One region of the Halomonas sp. AOP22-C1-8 genome, then DNA from elsewhere that is predicted to be linked to it. Evidence: predicted binding sites of a transcription regulator. Region 1 holds the regulator's gene; the other holds the start of a gene.

Evidence for each region. Region 1 encodes FliA, which starts transcription of late flagellar genes. Its sites were predicted from a motif close to CTAAAGTTNNNNNNNNNNCNGCCGATA; they were not measured.
Region 2: the regulator FliA is predicted to act here: its motif matches at 4,026-4,052, upstream of ACT3TY_RS16550 (DUF4019 domain-containing protein).

The regions. Positions count from the first base shown of each region.
Region 1 is NZ_JBQSYD010000010.1:62,465-74,332, reverse strand. Features, by position in the region: gene ACT3TY_RS07565 (methyl-accepting chemotaxis protein) at 1-1,004, shown strand, start outside; gene cheY (chemotaxis response regulator CheY) at 1,055-1,444, shown strand; gene cheZ (protein phosphatase CheZ) at 1,487-2,182, shown strand; gene flhB (flagellar biosynthesis protein FlhB) at 2,299-3,465, shown strand; gene flhA (flagellar biosynthesis protein FlhA) at 3,462-5,543, shown strand; gene flhF (flagellar biosynthesis protein FlhF) at 5,598-7,775, shown strand; gene ACT3TY_RS07535 (hypothetical protein) at 7,772-8,350, shown strand; gene ACT3TY_RS07530 (flagellar protein FlhE) at 8,367-8,768, shown strand; gene ACT3TY_RS07525 (RNA polymerase sigma factor FliA) at 8,795-9,496, shown strand; gene ACT3TY_RS07520 (motility protein A) at 9,540-10,358, shown strand; gene ACT3TY_RS07515 (OmpA/MotB family protein) at 10,363-11,034, shown strand; gene ACT3TY_RS07510 (hypothetical protein) at 11,058-11,249, shown strand; gene ACT3TY_RS07505 (hypothetical protein) at 11,226-11,771, opposite strand.
Region 2 is NZ_JBQSYD010000039.1:12,519-24,386, reverse strand. Features, by position in the region: gene ACT3TY_RS16575 (isochorismatase family protein) at 1-279, shown strand, start outside; gene ACT3TY_RS16570 (GlxA family transcriptional regulator) at 254-1,237, shown strand; gene ACT3TY_RS16565 (helix-turn-helix domain-containing protein) at 1,344-2,147, shown strand; gene ACT3TY_RS16560 (carboxymuconolactone decarboxylase family protein) at 2,198-2,653, shown strand; gene ACT3TY_RS16555 (class I SAM-dependent DNA methyltransferase) at 2,790-3,575, shown strand; gene ACT3TY_RS16550 (DUF4019 domain-containing protein) at 3,576-3,980, opposite strand; gene ACT3TY_RS16545 (linear amide C-N hydrolase) at 4,197-5,240, opposite strand; gene ACT3TY_RS16540 (hypothetical protein) at 5,513-5,908, shown strand; gene mqo (malate dehydrogenase (quinone)) at 5,930-7,432, shown strand; gene poxB (ubiquinone-dependent pyruvate dehydrogenase) at 7,441-9,177, shown strand; gene ACT3TY_RS16525 (YehS family protein) at 9,273-9,755, opposite strand; gene ACT3TY_RS16520 (tetratricopeptide repeat protein) at 9,841-10,263, opposite strand; gene ACT3TY_RS16515 (hypothetical protein) at 10,548-10,853, opposite strand; gene ACT3TY_RS16510 (AzlC family ABC transporter permease) at 10,846-11,706, opposite strand; gene ACT3TY_RS16505 (helix-turn-helix domain-containing protein) at 11,838-11,868, opposite strand, start outside.

The DNA of each region.
Region 1 (11,868 bases):
TTGCCGAAGCGGATCTTACCCAACCACTACCTGAGGCGGGCAATAACGAGATTGGTCGCCTGTTTTCGGCGATGGCCACCATGCAGCAAAACCTGACGGGGATTGTTGCTCGGGTCCGAGAGGGCAGTTCTGAAATCCACTATGGTACGCGGGAAATCGCTAGCGGCAATGCCGACCTTTCCTCACGTACTGAGCAGCAAGCGGCGGCCATTGAGGAAACCGCAGCCAGCATGGAAGAGATGACGGCCACCGTGAAGCAGAACGCAGATAACTCTCGTCAAGCCAGCACGCTGGCGGCAGATGCCTCGACAACCGCTGAGCACGGTGGCCAAGTGGTCAGCCAAGTGGTTCAAACGATGCATGGTATATCGACAAGTTCGCAAAAAGTGGCCGATATCACCAGTGTTATTGACTCCATTGCGTTTCAAACCAATATCCTCGCACTGAATGCCTCAGTGGAGGCTGCACGTGCCGGTGAACAGGGTCGTGGCTTTGCGGTGGTGGCGGGTGAAGTGCGCAACCTTGCTAGTCGTAGTGCCGATGCTGCCAAGGAAATCAGAACGCTAATTGATGCCTCGGTGAGCCAGATTAAGCAAGGCTCAACGCTCGTGGAGCAAGCAGGTTCTACCATGTCAGACGTTGTCACTGCCGTGCGCCGTGTGACTGACATCATGGATGAGATATCGGCCGCTTCACAGGAGCAAAGCGATGGCATTGAGCAGGTGAGCCATGCGGTTGGGCAGATGGATCAGGTCACCCAGCAAAACGCTGCCCTTGTCCAGGAAGCTTCCTCGGCTGCTGCCTCATTGGAAGAGCAGGCCAATCAGTTAGAGCAGGCGGTTGCCGTCTTTAAGTTGCTAGGATCTCAGACGCCTCAGCGCACTTCATTGCCTAAGCAAACGAATTCTACGCCGCCTCGCGCTGCGGAAAAAAGTTTACCGGCGGCCGCCGCGCCACGATCAACGCCAAACCACAGCGACCACGCAGAGTGGGAAGCTTTTTAACCCTGACTATATAACGCGTCATAAGACGTGAATTGATAAGAGGATGAACAATGGCCGACAAGAACATGAGCTTTTTGGTAGTCGACGACTTTCCTACCATGCGCCGGATTGTACGTAGCCTGCTTAAAGAGCTGGGTTTTACCAATGTCGATGAAGCAGAAGATGGCCAGGACGCGCTTAATAAGCTGCGTGCAGGTAATTTTGAATTTGTTGTCTCTGACTGGAATATGCCTAACCTGGACGGTTTGGAAATGCTCAAGGAAATTCGTCAGGATGACGGCTTGAAGCATTTGCCGGTATTGATGGTAACGGCAGAAGCCAAGAAAGAAAATATTATCGCGGCCGCTCAAGCGGGTGCTAACGGCTACGTCGTTAAGCCATTTACCGCGGCTACCCTTGAAGAGAAGCTTAATAAAATCTTCGAAAAAATGGGTAAATAAAGCGGCTGGGCCGAAGGGCCTGGTGAGCGAGGAGATAATACCATGAGTCAGAATGAGCAGATCGACTCTAGCCCGCTATCCGAGGAAGGCGCTGAAGAGCTAATTCATCGCATCGGCAAGCTTACTCGCATGCTACGCGATAATATGCGCGAGCTGGGATTGGATAAAGAGATCGAAAAAGCGGCTGAAGCCATTCCTGATGCGCGAGATCGGCTGCACTATGTTGCCACGATGACCGAGCAGGCAGCCGACCGCGCATTGAATGCGATTGATCGTGCTCAGCCACTTCAGGATGAACTCTCTGAGCGTGCCGAAGGGCTTGATAAGCAGTGGGCTGAGTGGTTTGAAGCGCCCAAGGATCTGGAAGATGCCAAGGCGCTCGTTAAGGATACGCGCAGCTACTTAAGCGATGTACCTACGATGACGGCGGCGACGAGTAAAGAGCTTCTTGAAATCATGATGGCTCAGGACTTCCAGGATCTGACCGGTCAGGTGATCAAGAAAATGATGGACGTGATCCGCGAGATCGAATATCAGCTTGTTCAGGTGCTGATCGACAACGTACCGGGTGCTCAGGTACGCGAATCGATGCAGCGCAAGGCCGAAGATCAGTGGAAAAACGACAGTGCACGACGTAAAGAGGATTTGTTGAACGGCCCGCAAATCAAGGAGAGTGCGCCCGATATCGTCACTGGTCAGGATCAGGTGGACGACTTATTGGACGAATTGGGCTTTTAATGCGGCGTTATTAGAGCATTGTAAAAAGCCGTATCTGGCAATATAAGCGTTTTGTTCAGCCGTCCCTTGGGGCGGCTGACTTTATGGTGCGCCACGCACGCTAAGCCGGATGTAGCATGGCAGATAACGATAGCGATCAGGAAAAGACCGAAGAGGCCACGCCCAGGCGCAAAAGCAAAGCGCGTGAAGAGGGGCAGGTACCTCGGTCGCGTGAGCTAACCACGTTTTTGCTGCTGCTGGGCGGTGTCGGTGGGTTATGGGGCATGGGGCAGATTTTTTATGACCAGTTGGGAATGGTCATGGAGCAGGCTTTCATGTTTGACCGGCGCCAAGCCATGGAAGAGATGCCCATGCTGGTCAATGCGCTAAACCTGGGGCAGCGGACGCTGTTTACCATGATGCCGCTATTTCTACTGCTGGCGGTCATTGCGTTAACGGCTCCTGCCTTACTGGGGGGGTGGCTGATATCCGCAAAGTCCATGCAGCCCAAGCTCTCCAAGCTAAACCCTATCGCAGGGGTTAAGCGGATATTTTCGACCCAAGCGTTGATTGAGCTGGCGAAAGCGATTGCCAAGTCGGTGCTGGTGGGTAGCGTGGCCGGGACGTTTTTGTATCTCAACCTGGGTAAGTTTTTAGCGCTAATGGATCAGCCCGTGCATCAAGCACTGGTCAGTGCGCTTAATATGGCGGCCCAGGCGGCTGGTTTGGTCGTACTGTCGCTAATGATCGTCATTCTTATCGATGTACCTTTTCAGCTGTGGAGTAACGCCAAGAAGCTGCGCATGAGTAAAGAAGAGGTGAAGCGCGAGCATAAAGAGTCAGAAGGTGACCCCCATGTTAAAGGACGCATTCGTCAACAGCAGCAGACGATGGCTCGGGGTAGAATGATGAGCAAGGTGCCAGAGGCCGACGTTATTATTACCAACCCAACGCATTATGCCGTGGCCTTGATGTATCAAGAGGGCAGCATGGGAGCACCGCGACTGGTGGCCAAAGGGGCGGATGCCGTTGCGGCAAAAATACGCGAGCTGGGCATAGAGGCAGGCGTTCCTCGCTTGGAGGCTGCACCGCTGGCGCGCGCCCTTTATCATCATGTGGATCTAGAGGCCGAAGTGCCTGCCGAGCTTTATACAGCGGTGGCAGAAGTGATGGCGTGGGCTTACCGCTTAAAGCATGTTGGACAACAAGGAGGCGAGGTGCCCCCAACTCCCGATAATCTGCCGGTACCCCCGGAAATGCAAACCCCTGGCCGTCAGGCCAGTGGCAATGAGGCACCGCCATGAAAGGTTTAAACCAACTGGTCTCTCAGCGTGGCTGGATGGGCGAGGTACGCATGAAGCTGCTTGCCGGGCCGGTGCTGATTTTAATGATTTTGGGCATGATGATCCTGCCCTTGCCGCCCTTTGCGCTGGATATGCTGTTCACCTTTAACATCGCCTTGGCCATCATGGTGTTGTTGGTCAGCATGTTTGCCGAAAAGCCTTTGGATTTTGCTGCGTTTCCTGCTGTTTTGCTATTTACCACGCTACTGCGTCTTTCGCTTAACGTCGCCTCAACGCGGGTAGTATTGATGGATGGCTACGCGGGCGGCGCATCGGCCGGTAAGGTCATCGAAGCGTTTGGTACCTTTCTGGTAGGGGGTAATTTTGCCGTTGGCCTAGTGGTCTTCTTGATACTGGTCATTATCAATTTCATGGTGATCACCAAGGGCGCTGGGCGAATTGCTGAGGTCGGCGCACGTTTTACGCTGGATGCAATGCCTGGCAAGCAGATGGCCATTGATGCCGATTTAAATGCTGGCTTGATTGGTGAAGAAGAAGCCAAAAAGCGTCGTTCAGAAGTCGCCCAGGAAGCCGACTTTTATGGCTCGATGGACGGTGCCAGTAAATTTGTACGCGGTGATGCCATGGCGGGCCTGGTCATCATGGTGGTTAATATTATTGGTGGCCTGTTGATTGGTATGATGCAGCACGATATGAGCTTCGCCGATGCGGGCCGTACGTATACGCTGCTAACGATTGGCGACGGCCTGGTTGCCCAGATTCCGGCGCTGGTCATTTCCACCGCGGCTGGTGTAACGGTATCGCGCGTTAATACCGAGCAGGATGTTGGTCAGCAAATGATCAGCCAGCTGTTCGTGAACCCTCAGGTGATGGTTCTGGCAGCTGCGGTTATGGGCCTGCTGGGTCTGGTGCCGGGCATGCCGAACTTTGTCTTTCTGTTTTTTACCGCACTGCTGGGTGGTTTGGCTTGGCTCTTGATGCGTCACAATCAGAAAGTCCAAGTGAAAGAGGAAATCGCTACAGAAGCACCCATTACCCAGGAAACCCCTGAGGCCAGCTGGGAAGATGTCCATCTGGTCGATACCCTTGGACTTGAAGTGGGCCATCGTTTAATCCCACTGGTCGATGCCCGCCAAAAAGGCGAGCTTCTGGGGCGTATTAAAAGCGTGCGTAAAAAGTTTGCTCAGGAGGTCGGTTTCCTGCCACCGGTGGTGCATATCCGCGACAACCTGGAACTGCCGCCTAATACCTACGTGCTCTCCATGAAAGGCGCTGAAATAGGTCGCGCCGAAGCGCAGACAGGCAAGTGGCTCGCCATTGACCCGGGGCAGGTCTCTGGGGAACTGCAAGGGACTGCCACTCACGACCCTGCCTTTGGTTTACCCGCGGTTTGGATCGACACCAATCAGCGTGAGCACGCCCAGGTGTATGGCTATACTGTGGTCGATGCCAGTACCGTTATTGCGACTCACCTTAATCATTTGCTACATCGACATTCACCCGAAATGCTGGGCCGCCAGGAGGTCCAGAAGCTGCTCGACAAGCTGGGCGAAGAGCAGAAATCACTGGTAGAAGAAGTAGTGCCCAAGGCAATTTCTCTGACCATTCTGCAACGTATTTTGCAGAATCTGCTGGAAGAGGATGTGTCTATTCGTGACATGCGCACGATTCTGGACACCCTGGCAGAGCATGCCGGTCAGCAAAAAGATCCTAATGAGCTTACCGCGCTGGTGCGTATTGCATTAGGCCGGGCCATTACGCAGCAGTGGTTTGCCGGACAGGAAACCCTCAATGTGATGGGGCTGGATGCCCAACTGGAGCAGGTACTGATACAGGCGATGAACGGGAATGGCGCGATGGAGCCAGGCTTGGCTGAAACCTTGATGGATCAGGCGCAGCAGGCTCTGGAGCAGCATGAAAGTAGCGGGGAGGCACCGGTATTGGTGGTTCAGCACTCGCTGCGTGGCGTGCTATCACGCTTTTTGCGCCGTCGTTTGCGGCATCTTGTGGTCATGTCACAAGCAGAAATTCCGGATGACCGCACGCTGCGTGTGACCACCACAGTGGGTGGCCGCTAACCATGACCGCAAGCAGCGAACGTGTCAGCTATGTGTACAAACAAAAGGTAAGACATGAGCGTTAGGCGTTTTACGGGAGCAAACAGTCGTGATGTCATGCGCCAGGTGCGTGAAACGCTGGGAGATGATGCGCTAATTTTGGCGAACCGCCGTACTGATGACGGCGTTGAAATCATGGCGATGGCCGATGAGGCTGTCGAGCCTGTCGACGCCGCGTTAGAGGTAACCGCAAGTACGGTAGAACCCGCTACAGCGACGGACCCTCTTCAGGCCATGAGTGAGCGCCTACTGCGTGAAATGCAAGATATGCGCGCGCTTTTAACTAACCAACAGGTAACGAGCCAGCAGGCGCCTCGGCCCGCCGAGTCGGTGCAACAAGCCTCCGATACGCGCGCGCGGCTTTCTCAGTTGTTGACGCGAGTTGGCTTTAGCGCCGAGCTTGGCGATGAAGTACTCGCGGGTCTGCCAGCATCATTGAAAGCGCTTGGCCCTGAAAGTGAGCAACCGCTTGATTGGCTGCGCCAGCAGCTGACAAGCAGGCTTCATGTGTTAAATGACGAGGCCAGTTTTTTTGACCAAACGGGCATCGTCGCCTTGGTCGGTCCTACCGGAATAGGCAAAACCACGACCACCGCAAAGCTTGCGGCGCGCTTTGTGATGCGACATGGCACACGCCCTGTCGCGCTGGTCACCACGGATAGCTTTCGTATCGGCGCCCATGAGCAGCTCAGGATTTACGCACGCCTGTTGGATACCCCCATGTACGCCCTTGATGCTGAGCAGCCGGTCGATGATCTGCTGGGCCGCCTTCACGGCAAGCAGTGGGTCATGATTGATACGGTTGGGATGAGCCAGCGTGACCAGCGTGTTATTGATCAAATTGCTCATTTGCAGGGCGGAAGTTCCACGGTAAGGCTGGTACTGCTGTTGAACGCGGCTAGCCAGCCAGAAACCCTGGAAGAAGTCGTGCTGCGTTATCGTCAGGCCGCGCGGGCGGCAGGCGCTGAGCTTGATGACTGTATTATTACCAAGCAGGATGAAGCCGGCCGACTAGCCCCCGTGCTGGATATTGTTATCCGTCATGGTATGCGCGTGCTGTTTAGCTCTCATGGGCAGCAAGTGCCCGAAGATATGAGCGTGGCGCTGCCGGATGCGCTGATCAACCAGGCGTTGGAAAGCCAGGCGAAAGCAGCGCCGCAGCCTGGCTTCACGGCACCGGCTAGCATGCCTCGCTGGTCGCGAGATGTGCTTGGCCAAGGGCGGAGGCTGTCGCTACTACTGACGCGGCTGCGCCAGCGTTTGGCAGGCTTCGCCACGCTGGAAGCCATGTGGGATGTTAGCGCTTTGCCGAGCGAGCTACAGAGCGCGCAGCTTACTCGTCTGTTGCCGCACGCGTTACCCGCCCCTGGTGTGGTGTGGGCGGCACGCCGTAACGAGCGTGGCTGTGATTGGTCGATGCCGGATATCAGCATGGACGAACGGGGCGCTTGGCATGCCGTCCCCATGCTTCAACATCGCCAACCTGCGGGTTGGCAGGCCAGGCTTGAGACACGAATGGAGGCGGGCGCCACGGTGCATCTATTGCCCGTGCTGCCTCCGGCAGAAACCGTGCAGTGGCTGAATGAGCAACAGCTGACTTGGGTCAGCCTTGTGACATCCGCACAGCGTGTATACTTTCATGGCGAGCGTTCTGCGCTACGTGGACTATTTGAACAAAGCACGCTCAGCCATCATGTCAGCGTGCGGTTTCGTGGCCAATCCATGCAGTTATGGACCGCCTATGCCGAAGTGCAAAATGAGGCGGGCAGTGTACTGCTTGCGTGGTATGGGGAGGTTCGTGACCCCGAAAGTGCCAAGGTCGTTGCCCGGCGCTACTGGTTGACGCCGGCTCGTTTAGGCGCCGATGTACTTTTCCAACTGGTCATTCAGCTGCAAAGTGAGGGCCTGGCAGCGCTCACCAAACGCGCGTTGCAGCAGTTTAAAGAGGCCGATAGCGGGGACGTGGATCCAGAAGTACGTCTACTGTTAGCCAGCGGCGTCGCGTCAGTGGTCGGGCATTTGGATAACGCGGATGATGATGAGGCGTCCAGTCTGCGTAGCGATCTACTCAGCCTGTTGGGCACGCGCCGAAAACGCCGCGATACGGCCATGCTGGATGCGTTGATGTACGCCTTTATGGCGCGCGACGCCATTCGCCAATTGGGCAGCGTTAGCCGAGAGGTGAATGTATGAGTCAGGATCAGGCGGCGGGCTTGCGCCAATGGGCCGACAGCCAGCGTCAGAAGCAGGCACCCAGCCAGCCTGATGCGCCGTTGGCAAGTGATATGGAGGTGATGAGCGAAGCGCCTGCGCCCGCGCCAGGTGCTGTTTCGCCCACCCCCACGATTGACGAGCAGCCGGTTGCGAAAGCCCCTTCGCGACCTAAAAAGCCCTTGTATATTATTGGTTTGCCAGGGCAGGGCGCGCAGGCTGTCAAACAGGCTCAACATCGCCTGGCTCAATGGTCTGCGCTGGGCCGTCACTGGGCAGGATCACCTGACGATTGGGATATACAGGCGGTTAGCGTTAATGCGCCTGATCTGGCTCAGCTAAGTGCTCGGCATGCGCGTTGGGCGCTCTGGGTTAACAGCGATGCGGACGCATTTGCCGAGATGTACCGGCTACTTCGCCAGGCGCGTGACAATGGCGGGCCGCGCCGATTATTGGCACTGCACGAGCCCTCTTTGTCGCGCCAAGGCTTGTTGGAAAACTTGCGTGAAGCCGCTAGCCACTATTTGGCCATCGATCTTCTGGTGCTGGCGCGCTGATAAGGAAATATTCGACATGTTAAGCAAGCTATTCAAGATGATGGGTGTTTGCGGGTTGATAGGTCTCATCGGTAGCGCTCAGGCGGCGGGCAGCTGGAGCACCTCGGTGCCGGGCGTGATGGTGGCCATGAGTGACCGGGAAACCCGTAGCCAGTCAATGACGCCACCCGATTCTGTACAGGTGCACAATCGTGTGATTGATCGGATACACTGGCAGCTTGAGGCGCCGCCGGGCAGCGCTATCAACGCATGGCTATGCCATCCGGAGCAGTGTGTGGCTCTCTCGGGAGGGCGCGGAACGGTCACCGAGCTGGCGGGAAGGCAGGTAAGTGCTCCTTTGCAGTTTCGTTTTAAGTTACTGCCTGGACAGCGGCCTGTTCGTGTTCAGGGTCTGCAAGTCATTGTGAACTATCAGTAAAAGTTGTATAGCCGCGAGGCAAAAAGATGTACACAGCACAAGGCAGAATCAAGCAAGGCGAGCTATTCACACAATACATGCCACTGGTAAGACGTCATGCCTTAACACTGCAGGTCAGGTTGCCAGCCAGTATTGAACTTGATGATCTTATTCAGGCGGGCACGGTAGGGCTTTTAGAAGCACTGGGCCGTTTTGATGCCGCTCATGGTGCCAGCTTTGCGACGTTTGCCAGCCAGCGTATCCGTGGGGCGATGGTCGATGAACTGCGTACGCGGGATTGGTTGCCACGCAGCGTGCGCCGCGCTGCGCGCGCTGTGGACGACGCGATCCGGCGGCTAGAGCAGCAGCTCGGGCGCTCGCCGGAAGAGAGTGAAATTGCCTTGGCGCTTGAGATGCCGCTGGGTGATTACCAACAGCTGCTCAACGACACCAATAGCGGTCAGCTATTGCCGTTTGAAGAGTTGGTTGCCGATGGTGGTGAGCCGGTAAGTTTTGATGTGAGCAACTTGCCGTTTGAAAAGCTGCTGGATGAGCAGCAGCGCCAAACATTGGTTGCTGCCATTGAGGCGTTGCCAGAGCGCGAGAAACTGCTCATGGCACTTTATTACCAGGAAGAGCTGAATTTAAAAGAAGTGGGCGCCGTGCTGGGCGTGACCGAGTCGCGTGTGTCTCAGTTGCATAGCCAAGCCATTAGCCGTCTGCGTGCCCGGTTGCATGATTCAGCCTAAACAACCGATACGTTAACTCACAATAACCGGCGAGGAGCCGTTGATGAACCCGTCCACGTTGATAGGTATATTCGCCAGTATGCTGCTGCTAGTAAGCGTGCTGTTCTTTACTGCGGAGTCCCCTGAAAGTTTTATCAATCTGCCGGGCCTGGCGATTGTTATAACCGGTACTCTGGCCGCTACTTTTATAAGCTATCCGCTAAAAGAGGTGTTACGCGTTGTACGCTTGGTAGGGCTTGTCTTTCGGCGTGAAAATACCTATATACGCGACGATATCAACGAGCTGGTCGCCATGTCCCGGCTATGGTTTAAAGGCGATGTGCGTGCAGTCGAACAAGAGTTGGAGCATACGCGCAATCCGTTTTTACGTACCGGTATTCAGTTAGTCATTGCCAATACCAAAGAAGATGAGATCTTCGACATGCTGCGTTGGCGGATTGCCCGGCTCAAGGCTCGCGAGCACGCAGAAGCCCAGATTTTTCGCACCATGGCGACCTATGCGCCAGCGTTTGGCATGATTGGCACGCTGGTGGGATTGGTTAATATGCTGGAAGTCATGGATGCCGGTGACCTGGATGTCATTGGCCCCCGTATGGCGGTGGCGCTGCTCACCACCTTCTACGGTATTTTGCTGGCGAATCTGGTGTTTAAACCCATCGCGGTGAAGCTAGAACGACGTACAGAAGAGCGCCTGATTACCATGAACATGGTGCTGGAAGGTATTTCACTGATCACCAAGCGCCGCCTGCCCTCTTTTATTGAGGAAACGCTCAATTCATTTATCGCCAACTATAACGATGAGATTCGCGATGCCACTATAAAGCCCCGGCCTGATACACCAAGCGCGACGGCAAAGGGCTAAGGCGATGCTGGATAACAATACGCGCCATGCGCTGGAGCTTCCCGCCGGGCAGGGTGAAAGCGATGAGAGCTGGCTGACCAGTTATCTGGACGTGCTCACCCTGCTGATTACGCTGTTTGTTTTGTTGCTGGCTTTGGCTCCCCCCGGTGGTAATGAAGCACTTGAGGGTGAGGAAGCGTCCATGGCCAGCGTGATTAGCTCACTGCCCTTGGCAACGCTTGCCACCGGTATTCACCCGCGCCATAGCGGGTTGCAGCCCCAGATGGCGGCATTGGATATTCCCGGCGTCAGCGTATCGCAGGGCCAGGAGGGCGTAACGCTACGCATTGATGATAGCCTTTTATTTCCCAGTGGCGAGGCAGTGCTAACCTCTCTAGGCCAGGATGTGATAGAAAGCCTTATTGATGTGTTAGCGGCCTTTGATGGTCAGGTTTCCGTTGAAGGACACACTGACAATCTTCCTATTGCTACCACTCGGTTCCCTTCCAACTGGGAGCTTTCCGCCGGACGTGCGATTGCCGTTATGCGCCATCTGGAAGGTCAGGGCATCGCTATTTCTCGCATGCGGGCCGTTGGTTATGCGGATACTCAACCTATGGAAAGCAACGCAACACCTGAAGGGCGAGCTGCTAACCGGCGCGTTGAACTGTTGTTACGACAACAGCCAGAAGGGTGAGTGGACTGCTCAAGGCTGGGGTTGTGCCTAAGCATCCCCTTCTGCTGCAGTCGTATGCTGCCCTGTTGGTGCTTGATGTCGATCGTCGGCGCATCCAGGCGACCAGTACAAATCTGGCCGCGCTGATGGGACTCTCACGCCAATCGGTAACGTTAACCCAATTGCTGGGGACGCGTTTAATCCAGCGACTTTCAGGGCGACGCGGTTTCACATAGCGTTTGCATGCGCTCAATCGCTTGATCGGCGCCTTCAAGCTGAAACGTCATGTACCAGGGGGGCTGTTCGCCTCGATCAAACCCCAGGAAAAGTTGCTCGCCTTGTTCCATCTGGTGCATTAGCGTCTGCATATCAGCAAGATAAAAGTGTACGTAAAAGCCGTTATCGCCTCGCTCGGTGATGAATTCTGCCATGGTATCGACCGCGGGCTGCTCATCGATACGCAGCCGGGTCGGCACCAGGTTGACGGTTTTACTTTCGCCTTGCTGCTCCTCCAGCGTGACACGCACTTCAAGCCACGGTAAATCACACACGTTTTGGGTGGCATTCAGGCTGAGTGTCGCGTCGGAATAACTATGGGTTTCAACGGCGCGAAAGTGGTGCTCATTACCCAGCGTTAACGCCATTGATTGCCACTGGCCATGCGACTGTATGTCCTCCATATTAAAGTTCGCCGCCTGTGTTAACGGTGCAATAAGTAGAAGGGTGGCGCTTGCCAAGGCTGTTGAATAGGGTGTCATGTCAGCACATCAAGGTTGGGTAAGAAAAGCCCAGCGTTTATGACGGGTTTGCCCGCAGCAAAGGCGCCGGGTGCTTTCTATAAACCACTACCGCCCG
Region 2 (11,868 bases), on a different contig from region 1:
CTTGAAAGCTGGCTGCGCGAGCGCGGCATTACTCATCTTGTGATCAGCGGCATTCGCACTGAGCAGTGCTGCGAAACCACAGCACGCGTTGCATCAGACCTTGGTTTTAGCGTCGACTTCGTCAGTGACGCCACTTTAACCTTCCCCATGACGCGCCAGGGTATTACCTGGTCAGCGGAAGATATCAAAACGCGTACAGAGCTGGTTCTTGAAGAGCGCTTTGCGCGCATCATCAACACTACGGATGTCATCAATGAGTGGCAAAGCAAGTGTGAATGAACCATTACGAATTGCGGTATTGATGATGCCGGGGCAAGTACCGCTCGACTTGATTGGCCCGCTGCAGGTATTGCAATGCGCAAGCCGCCTGTCTATAGAGATTGACGTGCGTTATATCGGCCCGGAGGCAGCCTTGCAATGGCTCGGGCCGCTATCGCTTAGCGGCATAGATACGCTGCCTGAGCAGCTAACGCATCAGCATTTACTGCTTATTCCAGGGCAATACCGCAACAGCATTGAGCCATTGGCGCAGCAAACGTGTGTCGGCTGGCTCAGGGCCAACGCCCAGTATGCCGATACGCTGATGACGGTTTGCTCAGGCACGCTGCTGCTCGCTGAAACGGGCCTATTGAATGGACGACGTTGCACCACGCATCACTCGCTGCTTGATCAGCTACGCGCCAAAGCGCCCCTAGCCAAGGTACAGCGCGACTGCATCTTTATCGAAGATGGGCACTATTTAACCAGCGCGGGCATCTCGACCGGCGTCGATACCATGCTGTATTGGCTTACCCGTACATGCGGTCACCAGTTGGCCTTAAGCGTTGCGCGTGAGATGGTACTTTACCTTCGCCGCAGCGGACAAGAGCCCCAGCTGGGCGCCTGGCTTGAAGGGCGCAACCACGTGGATGAACGAATTCACCGGGTGCAAGACACCCTTTGCGCGGCTCCCTCACAGCCTTGGCGTGCGGAAATGCTCGCCACACAGGCCGCCATGAGCGAACGCCATTTTCGGCGGCGGTTTAAACACCTCACCGGCATGTTGGTAGGCGATTATATTGCGGGCCTGAGACTCCAGCGCGCCAAGGCGTTAATGACCGAAACCACTTGGACACTCGCGCACATTGCCGCTGAATCCGGGTTTGGAGATGAGCGCCAGCTGCGCAGAATCTGGTCACGGCAGGAAAGCATGTCGCCTAGCGTATGGCGCCGTTCTCAGCTACTCATACCGATTTGAGTATTGAGAGCTTCACTGCCCAAACAGTGCTTTCGTAGCCTATGTATTTGCAGTTTAATACAGCTTATGCGATGAAGCCCATTCATCAACAAAGCAGGTTGTCGCCATGGCCCACTTTATTCTGCCCGGTAACGCCGTTCATTTGAATTTCCAGCAGCGCCTGCCCGACACCAACCTTCGCACATGGGTGCAATGCCTTTGGTCGATGGGCGGGCAAAGCGCCCTTGCGCATCCCATCGTAGAAAAGCTTTACCCCGACGCAGGCGCCAGCCTCATCATCCACCTTGGAAGCTCTCGCCCCATCGTCACACTCTGCTTTAACAGACACATGTTGCTTGAGACGTTTGATACGTCCATCCCCCGTATGGGCATTCGGTTTAAACCGGCCAGTATGTATAGCCTCCTGGGCTTAGCCCCGGAACAGTGTATAGACGCGCATCTTTGCTTGGGCGATGACATAAAACCTTCCTGGATGAGCAGTTTAATGCCGGTGGTGGAGCGCCTTTATCAGCTTGATGCACCCAAAGGATTAGCCCTGCTTGAAACATGGCTTCTGGGTTTACTCAAAAGTCGACTAATGAGCAAAAGCCCCGTACCAGGAATTATCCAGGTTATTAACCAGTTACAGTTCCCACCTGAGCAGTTAGCTGCCAATGTTGGGTTAACACGACGCACCCTGGAACGTCGATTAAAACATGAAGTCGGTGTCTCGCCAGGCACATTGGTGACGTATGCTCGCCTCCACCGAGCGCGACGGTGCTTACTTGAAGCTGACCTGCCGCTATCAGAAATAGCGCTCCACTGTGGCTACTATGATCAGCCGCACTTTACCCACGCCTTCCAATCTTTTACCAACGAAACACCCGCCTCTTACCGCCAGCGCAAGTTGTCGCAAATTTACAAGGCCTAGTACGCACACCTTTATATGCTGAGACCTCACCAATCAACGAGGTCACTGCCATGTCTCAGCGTATTTCTCGACAAGTCGTTTACAAGCTAACCCCTCGCCTTGCTAAACATTTGGTGCCTCTGGGCGAAGTAGCGGCTAATAGCGCGGTAACGCCTGCCATCATCCACCTCGTTCAGCTACGCGTTTCCCAGATCAACCAGTGCTGCTTCTGCCAGCATATGCATACTCAGGAAGCCCGAGACGACGGCGAGCATCAGGTGAGGCTGGATGTACTGCCTGCCTGGCGGGAAGCCCCCTGCTTCAATGAACAGGAACGTGCAGCCCTTGAGTGGGCCGAAGCGCTTACGTTAATCAGCCAGCAGCCTGTTAGCGACACCGCCTACCAGAATGCTCTGGCCGCCTTTGGTGAGCAGGACCTTCTTGAGCTAACTACGGTGATTCTGGCCATTAATAGTTGGAACCGGGTGGCGGTAAGCATGCAGTTTGTGCCTGACATCTCGCTATAAACCGAAAAAGACATCGCAAGCCTGTGCAACGGCCTGCGATGTCTTAATCAAAATCCCCTTCCGCACTGCTGGCTTCTAAAAGCCGTCCCACTCGTTTACTATGCGCCACCCTCAATCCCAAGCTATCCAGGCTGCCATGTCTTTTAACGCACTCTATACCGATCTTTCTGGCTATTACGATGTGATGTGCGAAGACATCGACTACCGGGCGCAAAGCAACGCCGTGCAAAGGCTTCATCAAATTTTTGGTAACGGTGGCAACCTTCACCTCGATGTAGCGTGTGGTACCGGACCCCATGTTCGCCATTTTATTGATAATGGCTACGTGAGCAGCGGGCTGGATATTAACCAGCCCATGCTGGATATTGCCGCCACACGTTGCCCTGAGGCTCAGTTTACGTGTCAGGACATGGGCAACTTCCAGGTAAGCGACCCGCAGGATTTGATTACCTGTTTTTTATATTCAATTCACTACAGCGACGGAATTGAAAAGCTCAAAGCGTGTATTGAAAGTGCGCACAGCGCCTTAATGAGTGGCGGGGTTTTCTGCTTCAACGCAGTCGATAAAGATAAAATCGATAACAATCTATTTGTGAGCCACACCGTTAAAAAAGCTGACGATGCCTTCACGTTTCGTTCCGGGTGGCATTACAGCGGCAGCGGTGAAAAACAGGCCCTCAAACTTAGTATTGCAAAAACCAACGCGTGCGATACCCAAGTATGGAACGGCGAACACCCCATGGTCGCGGTTAGTTTTGCCGAGCTAATTACGCTGCTTAAGCCCTACTTTGAAGTGCACGTATTCGAGCACAACTTTGAAGCCATCACGCCGTGGAACAACACGTCGGGGAACGCCATTTTTGTCTGCGTGAAGATTCAACACCCCACGGTTATAGCAACGGGTCAATCCACTTGTTGCTGATCAGTACACATAGTATCCACTTACTTTCCAAACGCCGTCTTCAAAGTGCGGTGTAATGGTTTCGGTAATATCAGACTTGTTGGCAAAACGCGTTTGATAGGTGAACTTTTTATAATCATTTTTGGGAGCACCGGGCATAGAGGTTTGCGTGATGACGCGTGTGCGGCGTCTTGATTCCACCGACCCGAAGTCACGGCGCGCTGCGCTAATGGTCCGCTCCAGCATACTGGGTGAAAGCGGACTCTTCAGTAGCGGTGATGACTCCTCCCAAGCCAGCTCATACTCACCACTATCGATTGCATCAAGCCATGCCAGCGCCGCGGCCTCAGCCGCATCGGTATTCGCTTGAGCATAAGGTGCCAGCAGTAGCAGGGTCGTAATGAAACAGATCACGATTTTTGGCATGGATAACTCTGGGCAGCGATCAGTAAATAGGTGTGCTTAATTTAATATCGGTACCAGTCGCCATTACTTTAGTATTAATCACAATAATCGAACAAGCTAACGGTAGTTTTTTTCTATTCCTTGGCTTTATTAAGTAAGAGAAAGCCCCCTGTGCCAACCGCGACACAGAGGGCTATTTCATGAGCTAACTAGCAAAAAAACTGCCCTTAGCGCACCTTACAGGCCAGCAAACTCAAAGGGCTCGGCGTCCTCAAACGCGTTGACCGTATTGCCTGCATAAATACTGTTATTCTCGAGGCCGAGTTTGCGAACAGGCGCGCCCTCAGTAAAGTCGGCATCCTTCATATCCACCCAAAACGTGTTAGGCGTAAGTGCCGTCTCGAAATAATAAACAAGGTGTTTCTGATCAGATACCGCTCTCCACCTGGTGGAAGAAATATTCGGCTCCTCTGCTGATGAGATGCCGAAAGGAACAGACGCATTGCGAATCACGCTAAAGGCACTGCCAACAGCGACTCTTGTATCGCTCGTTTTAGGGATGGCATCCATGTAGAACGACGCTCTGACAAATCGATCCGCGGCACGGTTTGTGCCAGGCAGCATGACCAAGCCACCGATCTGTCTCCAGTAGTCGTCCAGCGAAAGTTGCTGCTCGAAGGTGGGCGAGTTTGTCACCACGTTGTATGACATATCGTGATGAATAGTGAGCTTACCGTCGATATACTCAAATATTGCGTTATCACCCTTGGCATCTGAAATTGACAGATGCAGAGTAGCAAATCGAGCGGTGCCCGGTATTTCAGCAGAGACGACCACAAAAGGCTCATCGCGCAGCGCCTCCACCGCCTCATCAACGGTCGCAAAATTGTCCAAAACATACTGGACCCATGCAGCCACGGAAAGCCCCTGGTCATCCGGCCCAAAGTCAGGATACTCTGCCTCAGCAAGCCATAGCAGGTTAGCCACCAAGCCTTTTTCGTTCATGCCATCGGTGCTTGCGATATCAAACGCGCTGGTAACGACACTTCCATACTGGGATGTCCAAGTGACGGAGTTGGGTCCAGCCGCACCATCACGCTCCATTCCCTTTGGAAACAACCATAGGTTCGGATGTATTTCGTCCCTCCAGTCCATGGAGCGCGCCGTGATAATCATGTCATCAGGGCCCTGATATACCGCGCGCGTGCATGCATCCGCTGTGATGGCCACGAACAAGGCACACATGCTTGCCGCTAGCGTTAATTTTTTTTTGATTCCCATGGTGGTTTCCTTTTATTTACAAACGTTATAGAGCCTGCCAGAGATAATTGGCGGCTAACAAGAAAAGCGCCAATCCCTTTTTTATAAAAAGAATAGCGGCATGGAGTCCCCAGCCCATGCCCATATTTAAATTATCAAATCCACTTCACCTTAAGCATAAATTTAGCTTTGGTCACGCATCTTATTTCACAAAATCCGAACTAGTATTTACACTCAGATGATTGCTCTATTTTTCATCACGTTTTGTCACTACTCACAATCAGGAGTCAGTAATGTTCCGATGTGTAAGGTTATGGACAGGCAGTAATCATCAATCGTGTTTTGAAGAAGGCTGGATTGATCTTCCCAAAGGCGAGCGCCACGACTCGCTCAGCGATGTCATCGAAACGACCAGCATCTCCTTTCGCGAAACAAGCGAAGGCGGTAGCTTTAGTTGGCATGACGCTCCCAACCGTCAATTCGTCTTAACGCTCAGCGGCACACTCACTTTCGAGACGCGCACGGGCGACTCATTCACGCTGCACCCCGGCGACATTTTATTGGCGGAAGACACCACAGGCGGCGGCCACCGCTGGCATCTAATCGATAACCAACCCTGGCGACGCGTGTATGCCATAGTGGCTCAGGATATCGATCTTCCCTTTATCAGCGCATCAAGTAAGTGTTGAGTTCATAAGCGGAGAACGTTCATGCCTACATCAACACAGATTCCCGAGCGGGCTGATATTGTAATGATCGGCGCGGGCATCATGAGTGCCACACTGGCAACTCTTCTCAAAGAGCTAGAACCTTCACTCAAGATTGTGGTACTGGAAACACTGAAAGATTGCGCCCAGGAAAGCTCCAATGGTTGGAATAACGCAGGTACCGGGCATGCCGCCAACTGCGAAATGAACTACACCCCTGCTCGCTCAGACGGCACGGTTGATATCAGCAAGGCGCTGGAGGTCAACACAGAGTTCGATATTTCACGCCAACTCTGGACCTATCTGGTCAAAAAAGGGGCCATTCCCAACCCACAAGCATTTATTAATCCCTGCCCGCACATGAGCTTTGTCTGGGGCGAGGATAACGTCAACTATCTACGCCAGCGCTTTAAACAGATGTCATCGCACCACTGCTATCCCGGGATGGAATATAGCGAAGACCCCGCGCAGATTGAGCAGTGGACTCCGCTCATCATGGAAGGACGCAGCGATGGCGAGCCCGTCGCGGCGACGCGCATCGTATCAGGGTCTGATGTCGACTACGGTGCGCTTACTCACCTGCTGTTCGGCCATTTGGCGCAGCAATCAGGATTTGAAATCCACTACTTAAAGCACGTGCAGGACATTGCGCGACAGAATGACGGCACTTGGCGCGTGGAAATGCACGATTCGCATAGCAAGCAGAAAGGGAGCATTCAGGCCGAGTTTGTCTTTATTGGTGCAGGTGGCGGCGCTATTGAACTGCTGCAAAAATCCGGCATTCCTGAAGGGCATGGCTACGGCGGCTTCCCCGTCAGCGGTATTTGGTTACGCTGCGATATAGACAGCATTAGTGAACGCCATCACGCCAAGGTGTACGGCAAGGCAGCCCATGGCTCGCCCCCCATGTCAGTCCCCCACCTGGACACACGCATTATTGGTGATAAAAAATCGCTGCTCTTCGGCCCTTACGCCGGTTTTTCATCTCGCTTTCTCAAGCAAGGCTCTCTTACGGATATGTTCCGTTCGGTACGGCCCGATAATGTGCTTCCCATGCTTGATGTTGCAAAGGATAACTGGCAACTAACGGAGTATCTTGTCTCCCAGGTACTGCAGAGCAAGAGCCACCAATTTGAGATGCTGCGCCAATACTACCCAATGGCACGCCATCACGATTGGACCCACGCCGTGGCGGGTCAGCGCGTGCAAATCATTAAACCCAGCCATGAAAAAGCCGGTGTTTTGGAGTTTGGCACCGAGCTAATCGCCTCATCCAATCACTCCCTCGCAGCGTTACTAGGCGCTTCACCTGGCGCATCAACGGCGGCCTTTATCGCGCTAGAGGTATTGGAGAAATGCTTTGCCGATAAGCTAACCAATGATGGCTGGCTCCCCCAACTCAAGACGATCATTCCCACCTACGGCGTCGACCTTAAAACGGATAAAGAGGCCTGCTACGACACGCGCAAGCAAACAGCCGCAACGTTAAACCTGGACTTTGTTTGAGGTCTCTCATGTCTATCAAAAACGTATCTGATTTAGTGATCGAAACGCTGGTGGAAAGTGGTGTCAAGCGGATCTATGGCGTTGTCGGCGACAGCCTCAACGGCCTCACTGAGGCCATACGTGAGCGGCCCAACATCGAATGGGTGGGCCTGCGGCATGAGGAAGTTGCCGCATTCGCGGCCAGCGGCGAATCACAACTAACCGGTAGCCTGGCCGTTTGTGCAGGCTCTTGCGGCCCCGGCAACCTGCACCTTATCAACGGTTTGTTCGATGCCCACCGCACGCGCACGCCGGTGCTGGCCATTGCCGCGCATATTCCCTCGTCAGAGATCGGCGGCGGCTATTTTCAGGAAACCCACCCCCAAGAACTGTTTCGTGAATGCAGCCACTACTGTGAGCTGGTCTCCGACGCCAGCCAATTACCTTATGTGCTGGACAATGCCATTCGTGCCGCCGTTGGGCAGCGTGGCGTTGCGGTCGTGGTGCTGCCTGGCGATGTTGCGCTACGCGCCTCACCGATTAAAACGGTAACGCCGCGCCATGGCTTATTACCACCCACGCCACGCGTGGTGCCCGCCAAAACCGAAGTGGAAGCACTCGCCAAACTGCTCAATGATGCAGAGCGCATCACGCTCTTCGTTGGCCGGGGCTGTGCCGGTTCACACGCCCAGCTAATGCAATTGGCCGATGCGCTTAAAAGTCCCATCGTGCACGCACTCGGCGGCAAAGAGCATGTCGAATATGACAACCCCTATGATGCTGGCATGACCGGCTTCATCGGGTTCTCATCAGGTTACGCGGCCATGCAGGAGTGCGACCTGCTGCTGATGCTGGGCACGGATTTTCCGTATAAACAGTTTTTACCGCAAAAGACCAACGTCGTGCAGGTCGATATTCGCCCTGAAAACCTGGGCAGGCGTGCCAAGCTGGCATTGGGCGTGGTCGGCGATATCGGGTTAACCATTGAAGCCATTCTGCCAGAGCTTAATACGCGCAGTGACCGGCACTTTCTGGATGCAGCGCTGGCCCACTATGTTAAGGCGCGCGAAGGCCTGGACAAACAGGCGCAGAATCACTCAGGCCACTCGCCTATACACCCACAGTACCTTGCGCGCTTGTTGAGCGAAAAAGCCAATGAGGATGCGATTTTTACTGCCGATGTAGGAACGTGCACGGTCTGGTCGGCACGCTACCTTAAAATGAACGGCCAACGTCGTCTTATCGGCTCGTTCTCGCATGGCTCGATGGCTAACGCCATGCCTCAGGCGATTGGCATTCAGTACGCGCAGCCGGGTCGGCAAGTTATTACGTTCTCCGGTGACGGTGGCCTTTCAATGCTGATGGGCGATTTACTGTCACTCAAACAGCACAACATCCCGATCAAAATCGTCATCTTTAATAATGGGGTGCTCGGCTTCGTCGCGCTTGAAATGAAAGCAGCCGGTTTCATTAACACGGGCGTAGACCTGGATAATCCCGACTTTGCTGCCGTCGCAAGCGCAATGGGCATTTATGCCCGCCGTGTTGAAAACCCTGACGAGCTGGCCGACGCCATCGATAGCGTATTAGCCCACGATGGCCCCGCCCTACTGGATGTAGTGACAGCCAAACAAGAGCTGGTACTGCCGCCTACCATCGGCATGGAGCAAGTCAAAGGGTTTAGCCTCTGGGGGCTACGTGCCGTCATGGATGGCAGCATGCACGAAGTAATTGATCTGGCCAAAACCAACCTGCTAAAGCGTTAGGTTCTGTTTGAAAACGCTTAAAAGCAAATGGCCATTCGCATTGAATGGCCATTTTTTACTTCTGAATCCCTGTAAATCGCAGCGGCGTGACAACCTCAGACTTCTTCTGAACCCTTGGATTCAGGGCGTTGCTGGAACTGAAGGCCCATTAAAAAATTACGCAACACCTGGTCTTTACACTCGCGATAATTTTTATGGGTAGGCTTGCGAAAGAAAGCGCTTAACTCATGGTTGCTTAACCGAAACTCAGCCTGCTCAAAAATAGCTAAAATATCGTCGGCTTTTAAATTCAGCGCAATGCGCAGCTTCTGGAACACCATATTGTTGTTCAAGTTGCTTTCTGGCGCGGGCTGCTCGCCGTCGCGCTTCCCACGCTTATAGCTAATAAATCCGTTAAGAAACGCGGCCAACTCGCGGTCTCTCATCTTGAGGAATTTTTCGTCTTCCTCCTTTTTCAGCCACCCGGACACCTGCTCCTCAGATACAGTGAACTCTGCCAGCGCGAAAACTTTCAATACGGCAGTATCTTTTAAATCAAAGCAGTACCGGATACGGCGAAAAATATCATTATTGGTCAAACGACAGCTCCTGGTCTTAGGAAAACCCAGCACAATCCCGTTGGATGTGCATTTATCAAGATCATCATGGTAACAACAAAGCCCGCTATTTCGCTGTCAGTTTTTCAAGCAGCTCATCAATTTCTGCTTTCAAATCTTTATCTTCAATCTTGTTGGCGCTGATTTTGGCATTTTGCAGATGTTGAATAGCAGCCTCTTCCTGGCCCAACTCAACCTGCAGGGTCGCCATTGAAAAACCGATAGACGACAGGTGGTCTTTAGAATTGGCGACCTCGGCTTTGTGAAGCGCCTTTTCATACATCACCAGTGCGTCATCCAGCTCTTCGGTAAAATCCGCCAACGTTTCCCACTGCTCTGGATGATCCTTATCCGTATTTTCATGCTCGATACAAATAGCGCCCAGCTCTGCATAAAGCGAATCAAACGCTTCTCGATCTTCCTTCTCAGCCGCCTTCATCAGTTTTTCAGCCAACTCATAAACGGCCTTGTAAATTTTGGTATTGATCACGTCAGCTACCTTCAACAGTAAAATGAGAATCGACTGATAAACTCGCCGATACGACCCGATATGCGCGCCCACACTACGGCAATTGGCGATGGGGCGCATTATACCCATGAAGCGCTCTCTTGAAGGCTTTTACGACAGTAACGTCGAGTTGGCGATTGAAAAAACCTCTACTCGCTTAAGACAAACTACCGACCACCCGCAATATCAATAAACGAGCCGGTCACGAAACATCCGCTAGGAAGACTATTGCACTGCAGAGTGTCATAAGAATAGGCGTACAGTCATCACCATGCCGTCAATAAGTAATACGACACGCAACCGCATAGCATTCCCACGAAAAGGCCGCCGAGGTTCAGATAAGCCAAGATGGCAGTAATGGCCAAGGCGGTTAGTGTGGGGCCAATGGCTATTTGCACTTCCTGCAACACAATGTAGATGATGAAGTTCAGAAAAACAGAGGAGGGAAGAATTGTTTCCATCCACCTCATCAGCCCAAGGGGAAACTGAAAATCGTAGATGACAGGCAATACGCGAACCAGCAGGCTCGTAAGAGAAAGGACCGCGATGGCGGTAATGATGCCATTATTCATGTTTTTTCCATTTACTCAGAACGATGGCCGTTATGATTACGCTGGGAATCCAGAAAAAAGTTGGCCCCAACCACTCATGAAAAGTACCGGCCAATAACAGGCAGGCCGCGACCATCAGCGGCAGCCTGCGGTAAAGCCCTGCTACATGCCGCTTTAGCTGGGAAACAGACAAGTAAACCAGCACCACGCTGGCCGGAAACCCCAGATGAATATCCGTACTCAGCCATGCATCGGGAATGATCTGACCTATCAACGCGCCCAGCACCCCGGCGCCCACCCAGAACAGGAAGATAATCAACCGAATAACCAGGGTTTCTTTCGCAGTATCGCTGTTTCTCTCCGTGGCGTAAGCCTCATCGCCCAGCAGGTGGGCCGCAAACATTCTGGCCCATGAGCGCTTTGGCAATCTTTTGGTCGTGGTCAACGCAATTGGCAAGTAACGGCTGTTGATCGATGCACAGATGATCAGCATGGTCAGAAAGCTGGCATTGGTCTCGGCCAGAGGAAGCACGGCAAACTGGCCGCTGCCCGTAAAGCCGAGTAAGCTGACGGCCAACACCTCTAGCATGCTCCAATCTGCCCGATGTGCGAGCACTCCGAAAAGCATGCTCACCGGGATAATGGCAATCGCGGAGGGCAGCGCCCTGACTAAAGGCCGGGCAGTAGCCGATGCTCTTTCTTGCGCCCCCCTGCCAAGATTGGAAAAATCGCGCATGAGTCGGCCTCTAAATAAACCGACGTTGTCACCCTCGGCCCCCGCCGATGGCTCAACCTTGCGGTGAAGTTTCATGATATGCCTCGATGAAATGCTTCCAGATGGGAGATTTTCGCCTTCTCGGCAACGCCAAAGCATTCACCGCCCCTGAGACCAACCAGGCACGCAAATCACTCAGGCGCGTTGTTCAGGCTTGAAGCAATTCTGACGCTTGAGTTGAAAAGCGTCTTGTACGATCGTGCAAGTTTGAGGCAATGGCTTGGCCGCCATTAAGGGGGTTCAACAACTGTGCCAAGGGCG